DNA from 3 places in the Clostridium sp. CM039 genome. Region 1 is predicted to be linked to each of the others. Evidence: riboswitches for the same ligand, from Rfam matches in the RefSeq annotation. Region 1 holds a riboswitch; each other region holds the start of a gene.

What was found. A riboswitch is a leader RNA that binds a small molecule or an ion and turns the genes downstream of it on or off. The one in region 1 is predicted to bind cobalamin.
Region 2: linked by a shared signal. The riboswitch ahead of ACWJJ2_RS17715 (cobyric acid synthase) and the one ahead of cobU (bifunctional adenosylcobinamide kinase/adenosylcobinamide-phosphate guanylyltransferase) in region 1 are both predicted to bind cobalamin.
Region 3: linked by a shared signal. The riboswitch ahead of ACWJJ2_RS10670 (helix-turn-helix domain-containing protein) and the one ahead of cobU (bifunctional adenosylcobinamide kinase/adenosylcobinamide-phosphate guanylyltransferase) in region 1 are both predicted to bind cobalamin.

Annotation. Positions count from the first base shown of each region.
Region 1 covers NZ_CM143649.1:1,129,787-1,137,271, reverse strand. Annotated here, with positions in the region: gene ACWJJ2_RS05325 (FG-GAP-like repeat-containing protein) at 1-264, shown strand, start outside; gene msrB (peptide-methionine (R)-S-oxide reductase MsrB) at 311-766, opposite strand; gene ACWJJ2_RS05315 (penicillin-binding transpeptidase domain-containing protein) at 1,013-3,076, shown strand; cobalamin riboswitch at 3,154-3,334, shown strand; gene cobU (bifunctional adenosylcobinamide kinase/adenosylcobinamide-phosphate guanylyltransferase) at 3,497-4,057, shown strand; gene ACWJJ2_RS05305 (ABC transporter substrate-binding protein) at 4,092-5,039, shown strand; gene ACWJJ2_RS05300 (FecCD family ABC transporter permease) at 5,056-6,108, shown strand; gene ACWJJ2_RS05295 (ABC transporter ATP-binding protein) at 6,109-6,873, shown strand; gene ACWJJ2_RS05290 (O-antigen ligase family protein) at 7,195-7,485, shown strand, end outside.
Region 2 covers NZ_CM143649.1:3,765,135-3,772,619, forward strand. Annotated here, with positions in the region: gene ACWJJ2_RS17695 (phosphodiester glycosidase family protein) at 1-434, shown strand, start outside; gene ACWJJ2_RS17700 (hypothetical protein) at 481-1,527, shown strand; gene ACWJJ2_RS17705 (site-2 protease family protein) at 1,819-2,436, shown strand; gene trmB (tRNA (guanosine(46)-N7)-methyltransferase TrmB) at 2,504-3,157, shown strand; cobalamin riboswitch at 3,379-3,562, shown strand; gene ACWJJ2_RS17715 (cobyric acid synthase) at 3,698-5,191, shown strand; gene cbiB (adenosylcobinamide-phosphate synthase CbiB) at 5,272-6,222, shown strand; gene hemA (glutamyl-tRNA reductase) at 6,253-7,437, shown strand; gene ACWJJ2_RS17730 (NAD(P)-dependent oxidoreductase) at 7,401-7,485, shown strand, end outside.
Region 3 covers NZ_CM143649.1:2,253,262-2,260,746, forward strand. Annotated here, with positions in the region: gene ACWJJ2_RS10645 (ribonuclease J) at 1-1,579, opposite strand, end outside; gene ACWJJ2_RS10650 (DUF3842 family protein) at 1,828-2,256, shown strand; gene ACWJJ2_RS10655 (YitT family protein) at 2,397-3,248, opposite strand; cobalamin riboswitch at 3,448-3,635, opposite strand; gene ACWJJ2_RS10660 (hypothetical protein) at 3,626-3,790, opposite strand; gene ACWJJ2_RS10665 (cob(I)yrinic acid a,c-diamide adenosyltransferase) at 3,854-4,393, opposite strand; gene ACWJJ2_RS10670 (helix-turn-helix domain-containing protein) at 4,439-4,621, opposite strand; cobalamin riboswitch at 4,656-4,844, opposite strand; gene ACWJJ2_RS10675 (energy-coupling factor ABC transporter substrate-binding protein) at 4,885-5,208, opposite strand; gene ACWJJ2_RS10680 (energy-coupling factor ABC transporter permease) at 5,208-5,960, opposite strand; gene ACWJJ2_RS10685 (energy-coupling factor ABC transporter ATP-binding protein) at 6,024-6,851, opposite strand; gene cbiQ (cobalt ECF transporter T component CbiQ) at 6,864-7,485, opposite strand, start outside.

The sequences.
Region 1 (7,485 bases):
AACAAGGACGCCGATTATTTAAATGAAATATACGACGAAAACGGAAAGCTAAAGAATCCAATCAACGGATTCGTTGATCCTATAAGCGGCTTATATCCTGTGGATTTTGATTCAGATAAAGTATATGAGCTATTGGGTTATCAAAAAATAGCTGGAAGATACCATGCAGACTCCTTAGGATATGTTTTAAATACTTTAAAATGGAAAGATAAGATATTTGCTTTGGATAATCAGCAAGTAGCTATTAATGGATTACAAGTATAGGTATACTTGTAACGACAGTTTTGGAGGAGAGCGAGAAACGCTCTCCTTATTTATTGAATAATTCTAAGTAATCTCCATATCCTTCATCGCAGAGCTTATGAATTGGTATAAACTTTAGTGAAGCACTATTTATGCAATATCTTAATCCACCCTGGGAAATCGGACCATCGTTGAATAAATGTCCTAAATGACTGTCACCATATTTGCTCCTTACTTCTGTTCTCATCATACCATGGGTTGCATCCTTATTTTCTTTAACGTTAGCATCCTCAACAGGCTTTGTAAAACTAGGCCACCCACAACCTGAATCAAATTTATCAAGAGATGTAAATAAGGGCTCTCCACTATTAATATCTACATAAATGCCTTCTTCTTTATTATTCCAAAATTCATTTTCAAAAGATTTTTCTGTGCTGCTTTCCTGACTTACTTCAAACTGAATTGGAGTTAAGATCTTCTTTAGTTCTTCTTTACTTTTTTTAGTATAAACTTTATTATCCATAATAATGCCTCCTTAATAATGAGTATAATATTTATTGCACCAATTAATAGTTATTATATACTAAATACATTATAAGCAACAGGGGTAAAGATGTGTTGAAAATAGTATCCTGAGGGTATTAATTCTCTAGTTAATATAATTTATTTTATAATATATTTGTTTAATATGCAAAAAAATAAACTTTTAAAAATCATACTATTTAATTATACGGTTCAAGTGTTATAATAAGTAAGGGGTGGTAAAAAAATGTCGAAAAAAAACTTAAAAGTAGTACTTTTTACAACGATAGGGATTATATTAATAGTAATGGCAGTATTTATGTTTAATTTTTTTACAAAAGTGGATAGTGCAACAAAAACATTTGATACATATAAGAACAAGTGGGTAAAGCAGGATTTCAAAACAATGTATAGCATGCTTTCAGTTAAAACTAAGGAAACAATAACTGAAAAGGAATTTGTAGACAAATACAATGCTATTTATAGTGGAATAGAGGCTAAAAGTATATCTATTAATGTGGAGAATGAAGATAAAATTAAGGAAGGAAATAAAAAAGCTATAAATATACCATTTTCTATAGTTATGGATACTGCAGCAGGGCAATTAAAAATGCCAGGCTACCAGGCTACTATGGTGAAGGAAGAAGTTAACAATAAAAAGCAGTGGACATTAGTTTGGAATGAGAAAATGATATTTCCTAGTATGGAAGCGGGAGATAAGGTTAGGGTAGAGCCAGAAGTGGCTATACGTGGAGAAATTTATGATAGGAGTAAAAAACCACTTGCAATAAATGATTTAATTGTTACGATTGGAATAAAACCCATTACATTTATTAAAAATAAGGATGCTAATATATCGCAGATGGCTAAGATACTAGATATTGATGCTTCGGTTATAGAAAATAAACTAAAGGATAATGAAAATTCTGATCAATTTATACCGATTATTAACATATTGCGTAGTGAAAAAGTAAAAATAGATGGAGTTATGAAGCTTGATGGGGTAATCCCGAACAAGACTAAAGGTAGAGTATATCCAGGTGGGGAAGCTTTGGGGTCGCTTATAGGATACATAAAGCCGATAACTGCTGAGGAACTACAAAAGAATTCTAGTAAAGGGTATAACTCATTTAGTTTAATAGGAAAGGCAGGTCTTGAACAGGTTTATGAGGACAAGCTTAAGGGTGAAAATGGGGCAACAATATATATATCAAAACAAAATAATAACAATAAGGTTGTAATTCTTAAAAAAGAATCAAAAGCAGGTGAAAATATAACATTATCAGTAGATAGTGAACTACAGAAGAAAATATATGAAGGGATGAATAAAGAGCCGGGAGCCAGTGCAGCAATAAATCCAAAAACTGGAGAGGTATTGGCTTTAGTAAGCTCGCCGTCATATGATACAAATGCAATTACTACTTATGTTTCTAATACCCAAAAGGCAGAATGGGAAAAAGCAGGGGATCCATTTAATAATAGATTTAAGGCTGTATATTCTCCAGGGTCTACATTTAAACTGATAACGGCTGCAGTTGGGTTAGAGCAAGGGAAGATAAAACCTAGTGAACTTATTAACATACCGGGAAACGAATGGCAACCGGATAAATCATGGGGACTCAATAAGGTTACTAGGGTTGGTGAACCGAGAGAGTCAGTGAATTTACAGGATGCATTTGTATACTCTGATAACATATATTTCGCAAAGGCAGCTCTTAATATAGGTAAAGAGGAATTTATAAAAGGATGCAACAATTTTGGAATAGGTCAAAAGCTTCCAATAAATTATCCAATAGCAAATTCACAAGTAGCCAATGGTAACAACATTAAGAATGATGTAGCATTAGCAGATACTGGTTATGGTCAAGGGGAGGTCCTTATGAGCCCACTTCACCTTGCACTATCGTATAGCGCAGTTGTTAACGATGGAAATATTATGTCTCCAACTTTAGAAAGTTTGAATGAAAAGGTAAAGGCTAAGGTATGGAAAGCTAATGCAATTTCCGCGGATAATATAAAATTTGTAAAAGATGGTCTCACTGGAGTTATCGATAACCCAAATGGTACAGGTCATGCGGCAAAAGTTGATGGGCAAGCTCTCGCGGGTAAAACTGGAACAGCGGAACTTAAGAAAGATGACAAGGATAAAGCTGCAGAAGAAAATGGATGGTTTATATGTATGGATACAGTTAATCCTAAAATAGTAGTATCAATGTTAATGGAAAACGTTAAAGAGAAAGGTGGAAGTCACCATGTGGTACCTATTGTAAAAGGAGTAATGGAATATTACTTAAATAAAACACTGAAATAGCGTTAGAAAGTAGGTAGAATGATTTACATTGCTTTAATATTTTTTTGATGTTACAATAAAAATAGTCAACTTAATAAAAATTAAATATTGTTTTAGGTGCCTTGTAACAGGGGTTAAAAGGGAAAGTGACTAAAAAACCACTGCAGCCCACCGCTACTGTATTAGAGGATGAAATCCAAAGAACCATTGGGAAACTGAGAAGGTTGGAGAGTAAGATGATGCTAAAGCCAGTAAACCTGCCTATTGCTTGAAATTTTAGTCTTCGGAGGGAGGATGAAAAATGCGTGATTTAACAATAATATTGGGTTATCCAATATATGAAAAATTTAATTGCATTATTCCACATCCTTGAGATGTGGTTTTTTTATTTTCTGATTTTTTTACATTAGAGCATATTATTAAAATAATAAGGAGCATACTATGAAAAAAATTATACTTATAACAGGTGGCGCAAGGAGTGGGAAAAGTACATATGCTGAGAAGCTAGCCAAAGAAGAGAAGGGCAACGTACTTTATATTGCAACTTCAATTCCGTTTGATGATGAAATGAAGGACAGAGTAAAAAAACATAAAGAAAGAAGACCAGCTAATTGGTATACCTTTGAAGGCTATAAGAATTTAAAACAGGTATTCTATAACGAAGAAATGCAGTTTGATACGATTTTATTAGATTGTATTACAATAATGACTACAAATCTTATGTTTGATGAAGCGGGGGATAATTTCGATGATCTTAATAATCAAGCTATAAGCGCAATGGAAAAAGGGATTTTACAAGAGGTAGCAGTATTTCTTGACGAAGCAGAAAAAAACTTAAAAACAATAATTCTTGTAACTAACGAAATTGGCTCTGGAATTGTACCAGAATACAAGATGGCAAGGGTTTTTAGAGATATTGCGGGTAGAGTTAATCAGTATATTGCATCAAGGGCTCAGGAAGTTCACATGGTGGTTTGTGGTATCCCAATTAAAATTAAATAAGTAATTAAAAAATTAAAATTTATGGAGGCAACTTATGTTTAAAAGAAAAAGTATAATAAGTCTAGTTTTAGCTGTTTTTGTTTGTGTTGTATTTAGCGCGTGTGGCAGCAAAGGTGAGAATAAAGGGTCGCTTAATACTACTAAAAAGGAAACTAACGCTGTAGTATATCCGCTAAAGGTAGTTGACTCATATGATAGAACGGTTATCATTGAAAAAGAACCTAAAAGAATTATTACAATTGCACCAAATATAACAGAGGGAATATATGCACTTGGTAAAGGAAGCAGTGTAGTTGGTAGAAGTGATTACGATGATTACCCAGCTCAGGCCCTTAAGGTTACATCTGTTGGTGACTTATTGCAACCAAGTGTAGAGAAAATTGTTGAATTAAAACCTGATGTAGTTATTGTATCAGCTCTTTTTGATAAGGCTATTATTAAAAAATTAGAGGCTCTTAATATAAAGGTTGTAGCGCTTGGTGGTGAAGAAAATTTTAATGGTGTGTATGACACAATGTCAAAACTTGGTCAGGTTGTAAATGCTAGTGGGGAAGCCCAGACAATAGTATCAGATATGAAAAGGAAAGTTGCAGAAATAACTGATAAGGTTAAGGATGCTAAGAAGCCAACAGTGTACTATGTAGCAGGATTTGGCAAGAGTGGTGATTTTACAGCAGGAAAAGATACATTTATAGGTAGTATGATAGACATTGCTGGCGGAAAAAATGCTGCGGGCGACGTAGTTGGTTGGAACTACAGTGTAGAAAAGCTTGTAGAAAAGAATCCTGATGTGCTAATTTGTTCAAAGCTCTATGATTCAAAAAAAGGTATAAAAGCTACCAATGGTTACAAAGATTTGAATGCAGTTAAGAACGGCAAATTATTGGAGATTGATGAAAACATTATTGTTAGGCAGGGACCGAGACTTGCAGAAGGACTTGAAGCAATTGCTAAATTAGTTCATCCTGAACTTTTTAAATAAAAGGGGTTAAATAACCATGACGTTTATAGAAAATAAGAGTTATTATCGACGAGTTTTTGCAGTAGGGGTATTTTTACTCCTAATTGTAATGATTGTAGCAACAAATTTTGGGGTAGCAGATATTTCTTTAAAACAGACAGCCCTAATTATTATAAGCAAAATTCCAATATTAAATAACAGTGTATCCTTAGATGGAATTAATCCTACATCTGCAATCATATTGGTAAAGTTAAGACTTCCTAGAATCATTTTATCCTGTTTAGTAGGAGCAGCACTTTCAGTGGTTGGTACCTCTTTTCAGGGTATTTTCAAAAATCCAATGGCAGATCCATTTATTCTCGGAGTTTCATCAGGGGCTGCACTTGGGGCCACTATAACCATGGTTTTTCTTAATGAAATCAATTTTTTAGGGATGAGCATGGTGGCATTCAATGCTTTTGTAGGTGCTATAATAACTACTTTTCTGGTTTATAATATTGCGAGAGTCGGTACTAAAGTTCCAGTTACCACACTTTTACTATCGGGTGTTGCCATAAATTATTTATTATCATCCATTATTTCATTAATGATGACCTTTAATAGAGATAATATTGAAAAAATAGTTATGTGGACGATGGGAAGTTTTTCAACGGCTGGATATCACGAGGTAATTTTACTGTTTATAATAGTAGTTCCCTCAATTTTATTTATTTTTACATTTTCAAGAGATCTGAATATCATGGTTCTTGGAGAAGAGAGTGCTAGAAGTCTTGGTGTAGATGTAAATGGATTAAAAAAGTATATACTTTTAATAAGTACTTTGATGGTGGCAGCAGTCGTATCTGTAAGTGGAATAATTGGATTTGTAGGTCTTATAGTGCCGCACTCTATTAGAATGATTTTTGGACCAGATAATAGGGTGGTTATACCATTTTCTGCACTTGGGGGAGCTATATTTTTAATAATTTGCGATACGCTTGCAAGAGCAGTAGTGCCTCCATCAGAAATACCAGTAGGAATTATTACTTCAATTTTTGGAGTTCCATTTTTTATATATTTATTATATAGAACAAAGAAGAAGGCGATGTAATTGATAGAGATAAATAACGTAAGTTTTTCCTTTGAACAGGAAGTATTAAAGGATATTAGTATAAACATAGAAAGAGGAAAATTTCACACTATTCTAGGTCCAAATGGTTCAGGTAAAACTACACTTCTAAGGATATTATCAAAATCACTGCAACCTGAAAAAGGTGAAGTTTTTATTGATGAAAAGGACTTAGCCCAAATGAAATCAAAGGTTTTAGCAAAGAAAATAGCAGTGGTACCGCAAAGCACAGAAATCGAATTCGATATTTCAGTACAAGATATAGTTCTTATGGGAAGAACGCCTCATATTTCTAGATTCTGCTCAGAAAGTGAAAAAGATATGGGAATAGCTATGAAAGCTATGAAAATGACAAACACTTGGGGTCTTAGAAATAAAAGCATAAATGCATTAAGTGGCGGAGAAAGACAACGAGTGGTAGTGGCAAGAGCGATTGCCCAAGAAACAGGAATAATTCTTTTAGATGAGCCTATTTCTCACCTAGACATTCATCATCAAATTGAAATGATGAATCAATTAAAACAATTAAATGAAAATAAAAACATAACAATTATTGCTGTGCTACATGATTTGAACATAGCGGCTGCATATGGCAATCATATGATACTAATGCATGATTGCTTAGTTTACAAAGATGGAACTCCAGAGGAAGTATTAACAGAAGATATAATTAAAGAGGTTTACGGATTAGATGTATATATAACTAAAAATCCTAAAACGGGTAAAACTTTTATTATGCCATTTTAGTAGCAAGGGTAATCCTTTGCTACATTTATTTTTTTGAAACAATATGGGAAAAGAGATATAATGGAGGAAGGGGGATAATAAAAATGATATCCTACAGATATTTTAGTCGGTGTAGCTTTAGGGCTTATATGTTGTAGAATAATAATATACCCTTTTAATAAAGTAAACAATAATACCAAGGCTAGTATATAATAGAAAGAGGTGACAAGGTTAATATTAGTACTTAATGGAATTGCAGTTTACAAAATGATAAGGTAATTCTCTTGGGCACTTATCATTATGCTTACGAAAAAAAATACTAGAGATGAAGGTGGCTTTATTATGGGCATTTTAGTTTTATTAACAATCATTTCTCCTTATACGACCATAATACCATTATTATATATGATATATATGGTGTTATTTAAAAAAATTAAGATAGATAAAAATTATTGGAATATAGGACTTTGTTTACTATTTATTTGGTCTTTAATAGTAGGAGTTATAAATTATAGTTTTACATCAATTGTTGCATCGTTTGCTCTCTTTATATATCTATGTGTTAGTATTTTTTTGCAAAATTATTGTAAAAATGAAAATATGGTGGAAAAGATATATATGCATTTAGTGTTT
Region 2 (7,485 bases), 1.4 Mb from region 1:
AAAATGAAAAAACAGAGGTTGTAGCATTTACTAAGTCGGGAAATCTATTAGTTGGAGCTCATTCAATTAAAGAAATGAAAGAGCTTGAAGTGATGGAAGCGGTATCTTTTGGTCCGGCACTTATAGTTAATGGACAGAAAACTATAAATACGGGTGTCGGAGGGCAGGGGATAGCACCTAGAACAGCTATTGGACAAAGAAAAGATGGAGCAATAATATTATTAGTTATCGATGGTAGACAGGTAGGCAGTTTAGGGGCTACTTTAAGAGAGGTACAAGACGAATTGTATAAGTTTGGTGCTTATAATGCTACTAATTTAGATGGAGGTTCTTCTTCTACCTTGTTTTATGATGATGAAGTTATAAACAATCCTAGCGACAGCTATGGAGAAAGATCTATACCTTCAATTATTTATGTGGAGAGTAGGCAATAAAGTGAAATTTGAGCATAGTACATTTTAAATTAAAGGAGAAGAAACTATGAGTTGGAAGAAAAGAATAAGTATATGGATAGTATTTTCGTTATCCATGCAATGTTTAGTTCTATTTTATATAGATCATTATTTTTTAGCTACTGATTCAAAAATGGTTACGGAAAAAATTGATGAAAATAAAAGCGATAAATTAAAAAATATTGATATTACATTGCCAGCAAACGCAGAAAATATATTAGTATCCTATGGTGCTAAATATTTATGCTATTATGAGAATAAAGAATTAAAAATTGCTGATGGTAAGAATGGAAACGTTAAAAATATAGAGGCTGAAGATGGAAGTGAAATTTCTTTTTATAAATGGCTTCCAGATAGAAATAGAATGTTTTTAGTAGAAAAAAGTGATGATGAGTCTAGTAAATTAGTAGTATATTCTTATGACGTAGAAAAAGGTGAAAAAGTAAAGATAGGAAAATTAGCCTATACTGGTACAAATGATGAAGTAGAAGATATTCAAGTATCAATTTTAACAGGGGTTATTTATATAAAGGTTTTAAATGAAGGTGGTAGCAGTAGTATATATAGAATTGACAGAGACTATAGAAGTGACAGAGACGAAGAGATGACAAAAATTGATACAATACCAAAGAGTGTGAGTAATATGGCATTAGCGCGCCATGAAGATAATTTGGTGTACGAGGGATTAGTCTATAATAAAATGTATTCTACCACCCTTGAGGAACCTATAAATATTAAAGGTGTAGAAAAACTTACTTTAATTGGCACTGATGATGAGGACAATGTGTATCTTGGAGAATTAAAAGATAATTTGGTAAGCAAAATTTATTATGGGAAAACATTAGAAAATACTGAAAATTGGAAAGTGATTGATTTACAAAAACCTTCTAAAAAAAATGATCTATTTGTTACATCTCTTGGTAAGGTCTATCAAAATGATGTAATGAAAGCTGTAATAAAAGATGTTAGTTCTGGAACTGAAACTAGCTATAAAGGAAAATTATTGCAATTGTATACTAAGGGAATAGTATCATTGGTTAATGATAAAGAAGTATCTTTTGTTCTTTTTAAGTAGTCGATACTATGATGTTTATTTAAGACCTTATCTTTTTAAGATAAGGTTTTTTCTATAATCTGAAAATATAAGTTAATTCATAAGGATATAGTTGTGGGAATATATTATTTTATTTTAAGAATATTCAATTCAAAATAACAATAAACTTTGTTATAATAGGATAGTAGACATCTTAAAAAATAACAAGTCAAAGATGCATTAACAAGGTGAGTAGCGATTAACATTGCCTACCATGTAGGAGTATAAGGAGGAATAAATTTGGATACACAACAAATATTAAATAAGATTTTGATGATACCCGCAATTTTATTAGCATTTACTTTTCATGAGTATGCGCATGCTATCGTAGCAGATAGGTTAGGAGACAAAACTCCACGATTTCAAGGGAGACTTACGCTGAATCCAATCGCACATATAGATCCAATGGGATTTCTTATGATTATATTAGTAGGGTTTGGTTGGGCAAAGCCTGTTCAGACAAATCCTAGTGCATTTAAAAATTATTATAAGGATGATTTGAAAGTTTCAGTTGCAGGCCCAATTGCTAATCTAATTCTAGGGTTTGTATTTGCAATTCTTACTGTGTTATTTTCGAAATTTCCACCAATTCATGGTGGATTATATACTATTATTAGCCAAATTTTAATAATTACAGGGTACCTAAATTGTATTTTGTTTTTTCTTAATTTAGTGCCAATACCGGGATTTGATGGATCTCATATAGTTAGGGATTTGTTCCCAAAGTTTTTTTACAATTTACCAGATACAATTTATAGGTATCAATTCTTAATATTTATGGTGTTAATATTGCCTATATTACCTGGTGGACAATCAGTTTTTACTTATATCGTGCAAGCGCCAGGGTTATGGTTATTTAAACAATTTTTAAATATTGCAGGGATGTTTTAATATTAATATAAAGCTAAGAAAATCATATAGTGATTTTTTATTATTTAGAATGTAAGGAGAAAAATATATGCGCTTAAGAAAAAAATATTGGGCTAGGCCAGAGCTGGAAACTAGTCATATTGTAATAACTGACCAATATGATCACAAAGGAAAATGGAATGAAGAGTTTAAAAATAACAATGCAATTCATCTAGAACTAGGTTGCGGTAAAGGTAGATTTATATCAGAAAAGTCCAGGAGAGATCTCGATATCAATTTTGTAGGCATTGATTTAAAAGATGAGGTTCTGGTATTTGCCCTTAGAAAAGTTATAGAAGTAAGAGAAGTTGAAGGGGAACAAGACATAAATGTACGTCTTATGCCAATGAACATTATGCTTATTGATGATGTGTTTGCAAAAGATGAGATAAGCAGAATTTATATAAATTTTTGTAATCCTTGGCCAAAAGACAGACATAATAAAAGAAGATTAACTCATACTAAGTTCTTGACGAGCTATAAGAAATTCTTAAAACCGGGATCTGAAGTTTGGTTCAAAACAGATGATACAGAGTTATTCGAAGAATCGGTAGATTATTTCAAAGAGTGTGGGTTTGAAATATTATTTTCAACCTATGATTTGCATAAGAGTGATTTTAAAGATAACGTAGTTACAGAATATGAAGCTAAATTCACAGAAATAGGCAAACAAGCTATGTTTCTACAGGCAAAATTAATTTAGCGAATTAATGCATCTCCTGTGGAACTGTTGCAGCTTCGCAGGAGATAACTTATAACCATATGAGGCTTAAGCATTTTAGATTCTTATTTATTGACAGGATTAACATAATGCTATAAACTTAATTACATAGAAATGTATTAAATTGAAAATTTTAAAAATGAAAATTATGAATTATATTAGTTAAAAATGAATAGATTTGTTTAGGTGCCTATTATTAATCAGCCACTAAAGTGGATGCAGCTACTTTAGTATATGATTAGTAAGGTGAAAAGGGAATGTGGTGTAATTCCACAGCAGCCCCCGCTACTGTAATTGAGAGAAAATCTTTTATAACTACCTGAAAGGGAAAGTGATAAGAGAAAGTGTATCAAGAGCCAGGAGACCTGCCTAAATTAGTAATATTAAGCTTTCGGCGGGAAAGAACTGTAGAATTCAAGTTAGTGCAATGAAAAATTTGTACATAACAGCAGGTGCGCAAGCTTGCTGTTTTTTTGTTGTGTGCCAAATAAGAATACAAGCAGGAAGAAAGGAGAAATAGTAATGGCTAAAGTAATGGTTCAAGGAACCGCTTCATCAGTAGGAAAAAGCATATTAGTAACAGCACTTTGCAGAATTTTTGTGCAAGATGGGTTTTCAGTATGTCCTTTTAAGTCACAGAATATGTCATTGAATTCTTATATTACATTGGATGGAAAAGAAATGGGACGTGCGCAGGTGCTTCAAGCCTATGCGGCAGGATTGGAGCCAGAGGTATATATGAATCCGATTTTATTAAAACCTACCTCGGATAAAAAGTGCCAAATTATCGTTAATGGAAAGGTTTTTGGGAATAGTACAGCTATGGAATATCATAATATGAAATTGGAATTCAAAGACATGTTAAAAAAGCAGTTTGAAGAATTAGAGAAGAAGTTTGATATTATAGTAATGGAAGGAGCAGGTAGCCCAGCAGAAATTAATTTAAGAGATAGAGATATAGTGAATATGGGAATGGCGGAACTTATAGATGCACCTGTGATACTCGCAGGAGATATAGATAAGGGTGGAGTATTTGCGTCACTAGCAGGGACTTTGCTTTTGCTTAATGAGGCCGAGAAAAAAAGAGTTAAAGCCACTATTATTAATAAGTTTAGAGGAGATTTAGAAATCTTAAAGCCAGGACTTACAATGCTTGAGGATATTATACATATTCCATGTGCAGGAGTAGTTCCTTATTTTAGATTGGAACTCGAAGATGAAGATGGTGCAGTAGAATTTAACAAAAAAATTACTGCACCTATTGATATTGCTGTAATAAAGCTTCCACATATATCGAATTTTACGGATTTAGACGCATTAAAGGCTGAAGAAGATGTATCAGTTAGATTTGTTACAACTAAAGGAGAATTGGGCACACCAGACCTCCTTATCATACCGGGAACAAAAAATACTATTGATGATTTAATTTCTTTAAGAAATTCGGGACTTGCAGAAGCGGTTCAGCAATATAGTGTACAAGGTAACGTATTAGGCATTTGTGGAGGCTATCAAATGTTAGGAAATAGCTTAAGTGACCCTAATGGCTTAGAGGGAAATTCAAAAGAAACAGAGGGTATGAAGCTTTTAGACGTAGACACAATATTTGAAGATGAGAAAATAACTACAAGAGTAAAGGCTCGTAGCATTAACATTAGGGATACTAGTATAGAAACTTATGGTTACGAAATACATATGGGAATTTGTAAATATGGTCATAATGCAAAACCACTTTTTGAAATCTATGATAAGAATGGTTCTGATACGTCATCCTTCGATGGAGCAATAAATGCAGGTGGAAATGTTATGGGTACATATATTCATGGAGTTTTTGATGGAGTAGAGTTTAGAGAACATATGATTAATACTTTAAGGGTAAAAAAAGCTATGGAACCTAAAAAATCTAAGGTTTATGAAAATCTAAGAGAAAAAGAATTAGACAAGCTAGCAGATATAGTTAGAGATAATGTAGATATGGATTCAATCTATAAAATCATAGGAATAAAAAGAAAAAGTTAGGGACAGTTAACAACTATTTAAAAAATTATAACAGTATAAGATAGTGAGGAATTAAAATGGCAATACTATTTCAGACGAACATAATAGATTTAATTTTAGCGGTAATGTTAGACTTATTAATTGGAGATCCATATTGGTTTAAACATCCGGTGATTTATATAGGAAAGCTTATTTCTAAATTAGATAAGTTAGGCAGAACGATATGTAAAACTAATGGTCAAATTAAAGTTTTTGGCGGAATTATTGTAGTTATAGTAGCACTTTCTAGTTTTTTAGTGCCTTTTATAATTTTGAGAATTTCTAATAAGTTTTTTTGGTTGTACCATATTCTCAATATAATATTGCTTTGGACGACAATAGCTGCTAGATGCCTTCATAAAGAAGGTAAGAAGGTTTATGATTCTTTAGTTAATAATGATATTTATGACGCAAGAGTTAAATTATCGTACCTTGTAGGGAGAGATACAAAAACCCTTACTGAGTATGAAATAGTAAGAGCTGATGTGGAGACCATTGCAGAGAATACAGCAGATGGTGTTATAGCCCCTATTCTCTATGCATTATTAGGGGGAGCACCTTTAGCTATGATGTATAAGGGCATAAATACCATGGATTCAATGCTTGGATATATGAATGAAAAATATAAATATATTGGGTTCTTTCCAGCTAAAACAGACGATGTATTTAATTTTATACCAGCAAGAATAACAGGATTTTTAATCTGTTTGGCATCACCACTTGTTCGAGGAAATATTGCTTGCAGTATAAAAGTGATGATAAGAGATAGAAAAAATCATAAAAGTCCTAATTGTGCTTATCCAGAAGGCGCAGCAGCGGGGGCTATGGGAGTTAGACTAGGTGGTACGAATGAATATTTTGGAGAAAAAATGTATAAACCAACAATAGGAAACAAAATAAACGATTTGGGGAAAGAACATATAATAGATACAATAAAATTAATGTATGGGGCAATGTTTTATTTAATAATAATATGCATGTTATATGAAATATGCGTATATATGAAATATTAGTAATAGTGATGTATTTTTGGAGATGATATAATGATACAACTTATAGGGCTAAAGCATGATGTGAAAATAGAAATTAGAGAAAAACTCTCAATTATACCAAAACGCCAAGGAAAGTGCTTAGAGGAACTTTTAAATATTTGCGAAGAGGCAGTTATTTTAAGTACCTGCAACAGGACAGAGATATATTTTAAATCTAAGGATGAAGAGATTGTTGATAAGATTTTTAAGGCATTAAATTGGGATAGGTCTTTAATAAAGTGTGTAGAAAATTATAAGGAAGAAAAAGCAATACAACATTTAATGGATGTGGTCTGTGGGTTTGATTCACTATTACTTGGAGAGGACCAAATTTTAGGGCAAGTTAGGGATGCTTATGAAGCTGCAAAAGGTTCAAAATCAACTAAAAAGGAACTTCAAAGACTTTTTGAAAATGCTATCGCTTGTGGCAAGAAGTTTAGAAATAAATCTAAAATAAGTGAGATACCGGTTTCTTCATCTTCTATGGTAGTTAAAGAAGCAATAGATAGGGGACACAAAAATTTTATGATTTTAGGCTATGGAGCGGTAGGAGAATTAACTTCAAAATATATACTAGAGGGAAAAATAAATTTACTATATATTGCAGTTAGGGATATTCATAAGGCTAATATAGAAGATCCGAGGGTGAAAATGATACCGTTTAACGACATACATAAATATTATGAAAAGGTGGATTGTGTTATATCTTGTACAACGGCCCCTCATACTGTGGTTCACTTAAAGGAGTTACCGAGCAAACACTTATTATTATTTGATTTAGCTGTACCAAGGGACATTGAAGAAATAGTAAGTGAAAACCCCTTATATGAAGTGTATGACATAGATATGTTAGGCGATATCCATGATGCCAACTACAAAAGACGTGAAGCCTCTATGAGGGATAATAGATACATTGTGGATGAAGCTATAAAAGAGTATATAGAGTGGAAAACCATGGAAGAGTTATCGCCTTTTATAAAAAAGTTAAAACACAATGGTGAAGGTGTTTACAAAGAAAGACTAGAGACTTTTAAGCACAAGAAAGAGACTAAGGATAATGAAAAATTAGCAGAGATACTTTTGAAGAGTACTTCAAATGCCTATGTAAACAAAGCTATAGAGGTGTTAAAGGAGGAACATTTGAAGGGGAGGTCTAAGGAATGCGTGGACATAATAAGCAGGATTTTTCAGGTTTAAATTATACCATGATTTCACTGCTATCAGATAAGATTAATATACTTATAG
Region 3 (7,485 bases), 1.1 Mb from region 1:
ATTTTAATACATACCATTCAATAATTTTCTTGTCTAAGCACTTATTAAGCTCAACCCTAACAATTTCTTTTACTTCACTAATTAATTCATCCGATTCCTTTGCATATATAAATCCGCGAGTTATTATGTCTGGTCCCGCAATAATACTATAAGATTCGCGTTCTAAAGTAACCACAACAGTGAGCATGCCATCTTCTGCTAAGTGCTTTCTATCTCTAAGCACTATGCTTCCAACATCCCCAACACCAAGTCCATCTACAAATACAGATCCAGTGTGTACCCGTCCTGTTACTTTAGCTTCATCCTTTGTAAGTTCTAAAACCTGCCCTGTTTCCATAGTAAATATATCTTTGCCTTGCATACCTAATTCTTGTGCTAACTTAGCATGGTGACTTAAATGTCTGTATTCACCATGAACTGGCATAAAATATTTAGGATGAACTAATGCGTGAATTAATTTCAATTCTTCTTGATATGCGTGACCGGATACATGCACTTCTTCTAAATCCTCATAAATTACCTCTGCCCCTTTTTTGAATAGCTCATTGATTACTCTAGATATAAGTTTCTCATTGCCTGGAATTGGAGATGCAGAAATAACAAATAAATCCTCTGGTTCAAGGGTGATTTTCCTATGAGTAGCAAAAGCCATTCTAGCAAGTCCTGCCATAGGTTCGCCCTGACTTCCGGTAGTTATTATTGTAATATTTTTATTGTGGTAATTTTGCATATCATCTATACCTATAATGTAACCTTCTGGTACATGGAGATATCCAAGTTCAATAGCTACTTGTGAGATATTGTCCATACTCCTCCCACTAAAAACAATTTTTCTACCATGTTTCACAGAGGCGTCTACGATCTGCTGTATTCTGTGAATATTTGAAGCAAATGTAGCTACAATAACCCTTCCCTCTGCATTAGAAATTATTCTAGTTAGAGTCTTCCCTATAGTTTTTTCAGAAATTGTATGCCCTTCACGTTCCACATTCGTGCTATCCGCCATAAGAAGTAGCACGCCCTCTTTACCTAAATTTGAGATACGTTCAAGATCCATGACCAATCCATCAATGGGGGTATAATCAATTTTGAAGTCACCAGTATGTAATATAACACCTAGTGGTGAGTGGATGGCAATAGCACAGGAGTCTGCTATGCTGTGAGTAACCCTTATGAATTCAACTTTAAGATTTTGTAGTTCTATTGTTTCTCCAGCATTTACATTGTGAAGTTCACAATTAGATAATATATTGTGCTCCTTTAGTTTATTTTCAATTAGCCCTAACGTTAACCTAGTACCATAAATAGGTACATTCAATTGTTTTAGAATGTACGGAAGCGACCCTATATGATCTTCATGTCCATGAGTTAAAAAAATACCTTTTACTTTTTCTGCATTATTTTTTAAATAAGTTATATCTGGAATTACTAAATCTACACCATACATTTCCTCATCAGGAAAGGCTATACCACAGTCTATAACAATGATTTCATTCGCATATTCAAAAGCTGTTATATTCTTACCTATTTCTCCAAGGCCTCCTAAAGGAATAACCTTTATACTTTCCTCGTTTTTCACTAAATTCTCCCCTTCATTTATATCAATTATATTATTAATATTATTTTCTTTATTTTGCCTCGAATTATAAAATTAATACCTTTATGGGACAATTTTTTTTGCTTTTTTATAATCATTTTATTTATACCAACGTTGTAATTTTATTTGAACTAAACACAGAATATACATAAACATTATAGTATAATAATATTATCTATATAAAAATAGATTTCATTATATTATAAATTTTATTTTTTGGAGGTATTACCATGAAAATAGCTGTAATAGACGCACAAGGGGCAGGTCTTGGTCAAACAATCATAAAAAAAATTCGTAAAGAAATTAGCCTAGATATCTATATTGTTGCACTTGGTACAAATACATTTGCTTGTTCAAATATGGTAAGAGCTGGTGCAAATATTGGTATAAGTGGAGAGGAATCAATTTGCTCATTTTGCAAGAAAAATAAAATTGATAGCATAATCGGTCCAATTGGAATAATATGTAGTGGTGGCATTAACGGTGAAATTACCCCCATGATTGCCACGTCAATATTTAATATGGATTGTACTAAATATATACTTCCACTACAAAAACATGGTATTTATATACCAGGCACAAGGAATATGCAAATCAAGGATATAATTGAAGAGATTGTACTTGATATAAAAAGTAATATAAAATATCATTTTATATAAGAAGGTTTATACATAATATTTAAAAGACTTTATTAATTCTTGGGTTAAGACTTCTGTCGGTATTCCATAACTAACAATTTTGCCTGCTTTCATGGCATAAATGTTGTTAATCCGCTCTATTAGCTATCTAAAATTTTTATTTAATGTTTTAAGGATTTAAATCCGTATCCAAAGACTTCATAAATATTATTCACTGTTACAAAAGCATCCTTATCAACAAATTTTATGAATTTTTTAAGTGTTATAAACTCCCTTCTTCCTACTATAACCACAACAACTTCTTTATCCTCATCTGAAAAATCCCCTACTCCGTTATATACAGTAGATGTTTTATCTAGCTTTTCTCTTATATATTTTCTTATCTTATCGCTGTTCTTACTTATAATTGTAACTTCTTTGCACACATTTATTCCATCTATGATGTGGTCTATAAGAAATCCATTAATTATAACTCCGAGCATTGCATATAATGATAGCTTAATTCCAAAAGCAAAAACTGCCATTAAAATTATAATTAAATCACATATTAAAACTCCTTTTCCTAAATTTATATGAAAAAATTCATTTAATATCTTAGCTAAGATATCTGTCCCCCCTGTTGAAGCGTTTTGATCAAAGACTATAGCTGTACCTATTCCTGATATTAGTATTCCAAATATAAGTTCCAGTAAAATATCTCCTGTAATTGAATTATTAATAGGTATAAACTTTTGAAATACAATTATAATACCTCCTACACCAAAGCTTGCATACACACTTTTTCCACCAAAACTCTTTCCGATAGCAATAAATGCTATTACAAACAAAATAAGGTTTATTATCATCATTATCCAACCTACGGATAACCCCCCTGTAAATTTATTTATAACTATTGCTAATCCATTCGCCCCACCTGTCGCTAAATTATTTGGCATTAAAAAGAAATATAAACCTGCTGATACCATAAGCATTCCTATGTTTATAAGCGCAAATTCCTTTATCTTTATTTGCATAATATGCCTCCTTATAATTATCAATTGTATTACCTATCCTCTGTAAAATAATCATAATTTCTTTCTCAACGAAAAATTAAGCCCTTTAGCATTTATGCTAAGGGCTTGATAATAATACCAACCATATTTGTAAAAAATGCAAAATTTAAAATGCATTTTCATACAAATATGCGTCACACCCCCTATCACTCGTAACGTTCTTGGTGTATTAATGAAGGCAGGTCTTCTGACTTTGGATCATAGTCGCTTTAATCCTTCCCAACAAAATTGTCAGTGGTATAATTTAAAGCTTCTCACCATTACAGCGGCGGGACCGTTCAGGCTTTTCACCTGGTTCCCTTTTAAATGAAATGCAAAACATCTCATACCTTTATATGCTATATTAAATTACTTTCTTTTAATCTCTTCCATAAAACCTTTTTTAATTGAGCTTTATTTATAACAGAGCTTTTATTAAATTCTTCCACAATAACCATATCGGCTTCTCTATTCCCCGTTATATTGACAATAAATTCTTTGCCTAAGTTTTTGTACGTATTCATAATAATTCCCCCTTCAAACTCTAAATATTATTAACTTAATTTTAGAATTTGAGGTGGTTATAATCAAAACTCTATACCCTCTCTAGATGGTATTCCTTCGTTAAAATAATGTTTAATATCCTTCATCTCAGTTACAAGGTTTGCTTTATCTATTATAGCTTTAGGTACGTCTCTCCCTGTTAAAATCAATTCTATATTACCAGGTTTATTCTCCATTAATTCTAGTAGTTGTTCTTCACTTATTAGTTGATTGTTCAACGCTCCCATTACCTCATCCATGATAAGTATGTCGCATTTTTCTTCTTTTAATGCTTCCCTGCAAAATTCATACCCCTTTTGTACTTCTTCTTTTAATTCATTTTTTTCCTCTGCATTTAACGTCCAAAAAAAACCTCTTTTTTTCTCAAACCTAAATATGTTAAAAAAGGGAGCCAATTTTTTTGCACTTTCAATTTCACCAGTTTTACTTCCCTTCAAAAACTGTACCATAAATACAGTATATCCATTTCCTGCTGCACGTACAGCTAGTCCTACAGCTGCAGTCGTTTTCCCCTTGCCATTCCCCGTATAAATTTGAACATATCCGTTTTTTAATTTCCCCATTATATTCATTTCTCCTTTTATTAGCATATGCATACATATGCTTTATTATCTCAGGGTTATCTTATATTTTTTTATTTTATATTGCAAATCTTGTCTTGAAATACTTAATTCTCTTGATGTTTTGCTAACATTGTTTTCGTTTTTATTCAGTGTTTTTTCAATAATTCCCTTTTCAATATCAGCCATATAGCTAACCAACTCGAACCTCTTTTCTACATTTACCACCATATTTTGAAAACACCTCCCTATCTCTCGTAGAGTTAACTGTGTATAATTATAGAAAGGTATTCTGGCTTAAGTCTCATTGCCCTTAAAACCTTCCCAGTTTCCCAGTGGTATTTTTTATAAGGACTCCTCTTTTACAGCGGCGGGACCGCGCAGGATTTCCACCTGTCTTCCCTTTTAAACTAAAGCAATTAATACTTTAATTACCCATAATTATAATATTAAATCAATAAATGATACTTTCATCCCAATTATATGAAAAAGCATTATTCAGTTTTATTCCCCTGATTTTCTTTTTTAGTTCTCTCTACGAATCTTCCCAGGAAAAAGAATAGAACACCAACTCCTATACCTGTCTGTAGACAAAAGAGTAAACTCTCAATTTCCCCTGGTAATTCTCCACCAATCCAAGTTTCCATAACAGGTTCAAACCAAGGCTTATACTCGGTACCTGTAATCTCGGAAACCACTTTGCTTCCTGCATCATCTGAGCCACCAAATTCAGCACCCTTTAACGTGAATAATGGTATAATGGCAATCACTGCAGCAATAATTAATAAAATGATAACCCTTTTTTTCGTCTTTACCATTAATTTTCGCCTCCCTTTAGGAATCCAAGTTCTGTTAATTCGGATTTTGCATATGTTTCAAGACCCATAATGATAACAACGGTCAGAATACCCTCGATAATTGCCAGTGGAAGCTGTGTCGGTGCAAATACTGCAAGGAACTTGACTACAGATGCTGCGATACCACCGTTTGCAGACGGATACGCAAGTGCAAGTTCAAAACTTGTTACACAATAGGTTAATAAGTCACCGATTGATGCTGCCAGAAAAATACCTACATATTTATTGACTTTGAGCTTCTGGCCTGATTTGTAGATTACATAAGTAATAAGCGGTCCTGCAATAGCCATAGAAAACGTATTAGCACCAAGAGTGGTCAGTCCGCCATGAGCAAGCAAAATTGACTGAAAAAGTAGTACAATAATCCCCAGGATGCTGACTGCCATTGGTCCGAATAGGATTGCACCAAGTCCGGTACCAGTCATATGTGAGCAACTTCCTGTTACTGACGGAATCTTTAAAGATGAAAGCACAAAAATGAATGCGCCTGACATAGCAAGAATAGTGATGGATTTACGGTTCTTAGCTAATGTTTTCTTAATTGATAAGTAACCTGCTACCAAGAATGGAACGCATATAACACCCCATATAATACAGAATTTTGGTGGAAGGTATCCTTCCATGATATGCATTGCGTTTGCTGCCGGAGCTACCCCGAAAATTAATGCGAAAGCAATCGCAATAAAGACAATTTTCTTTTCTTTCTGATTCATTTTTTTCCTCCTCTATTGTTTTTAATTTATATTAATCTAAGCTAACCCGCCTAGAAAACCTAACTATTTTTCAAACATTTCCTTAAATTCTTGCGTACTTTTCGGATAGGCACTAGTATCTTCCAGCAGATGTTTTTCTACAAGCAATTCATATATCTCCATCACGGTTGGCTGTTTTAGATTTGCTTGTTTTAAAATTTCTGTATTTTGGAAAATTTCTAATGGTGTTCCATCTGCGATAATTTTTCCTTTGCAGAATACAAGGACTCGCTCCGCCCATCGATATGCGAAATCTAAATCATGGGTGGAAATGAGCATTGTCTTGCCCTCCGAACCAAGCTTATCCAAAACTTCTTCTAACATCAGTGCATTTAAAGGATCCAGTGATGCAGTAGGTTCATCAAAGATAATGATCTCCGATTTCATAGCAATGATGCCCGCAATGGTGACGCGCTTCTTTTCACCGCCACTCAAATAGTGTGGCGGACGATCCTTGAAATCTGATATGTTCATGTATGCCAGTGCTTCCTCAACTCGCTTTAGTACTTCCTCTTTTGGAAGCCTTAAATTCATCGGCCCGAATCCAACTTCTGCCCTAACTGTAGATGCGATTATTTGATTGTCCGCATCTTGAAATACAATTCCGATATTTTTTCGAAGTCCTTTTAAATTCTTTTTATTAACGACAGTACCCCGGTAAATGATTTTTCCCTGTTCAGGTGTAAATACACCGTTTATATTCAAGAAAAATGTAGATTTTCCGGATCCATTGGAACCAATGACAGCGATTTTCTCACCTTCATAGATATCCACGCTTACACCGTCCAATGCAGACTTTCCATTCCCGTAGACGTAGTATAGATCTTCGACCTTTAATATTGATTTCCCCATAATAGCTCCTTTCTATCTTGTAACGCCCCATATCAGGATCAAAAAAATTATAAATACTACTGCAGAGGCAATCTGTATTGTCTCTACCTTTTTATCTTCCTCCAAAAATATAAGATCCCCATCATAGCATCTGGCCTCCATGGCATCATAATAATCGTTTGCCTTTTTAAGCGAAATAACCAGCATATTGCTTGCAATGCTTCCAAATGTATAGCAGGAAGTCTTAAAATCACAGTAGCCCTGACGAGATTCTGCGGAATTTTTCATTTTAGTATAGACATCCATTAAAATGAAAATATAACGGTAAATGAGGTTCATCAGCTCTACAATAAGCTTTGGAACATGTGCTTTTCGAAGCACATATATAATCTCGGAGGATGGAGTTGACAGTGTCATCATTTGTAGGGCACTTATAGCTGCAAAAACTTTCAGAATCAAAAATGCCACTTCCTTAAGCTTTGCCTGAGAAGTAAACACATAGCAGAAGCCAAGATACAAGTTATACTGCCCCATCGGCTGCTTTGAAAAATCAATAGCAATTGTAAAAGTGCCAAGGAGGATAAAGATGATTGGAATCGCCAGTATTGACAAGTATTCGTTTACTGGAAGCTCTCCTTTTACAATGGTCAGATAG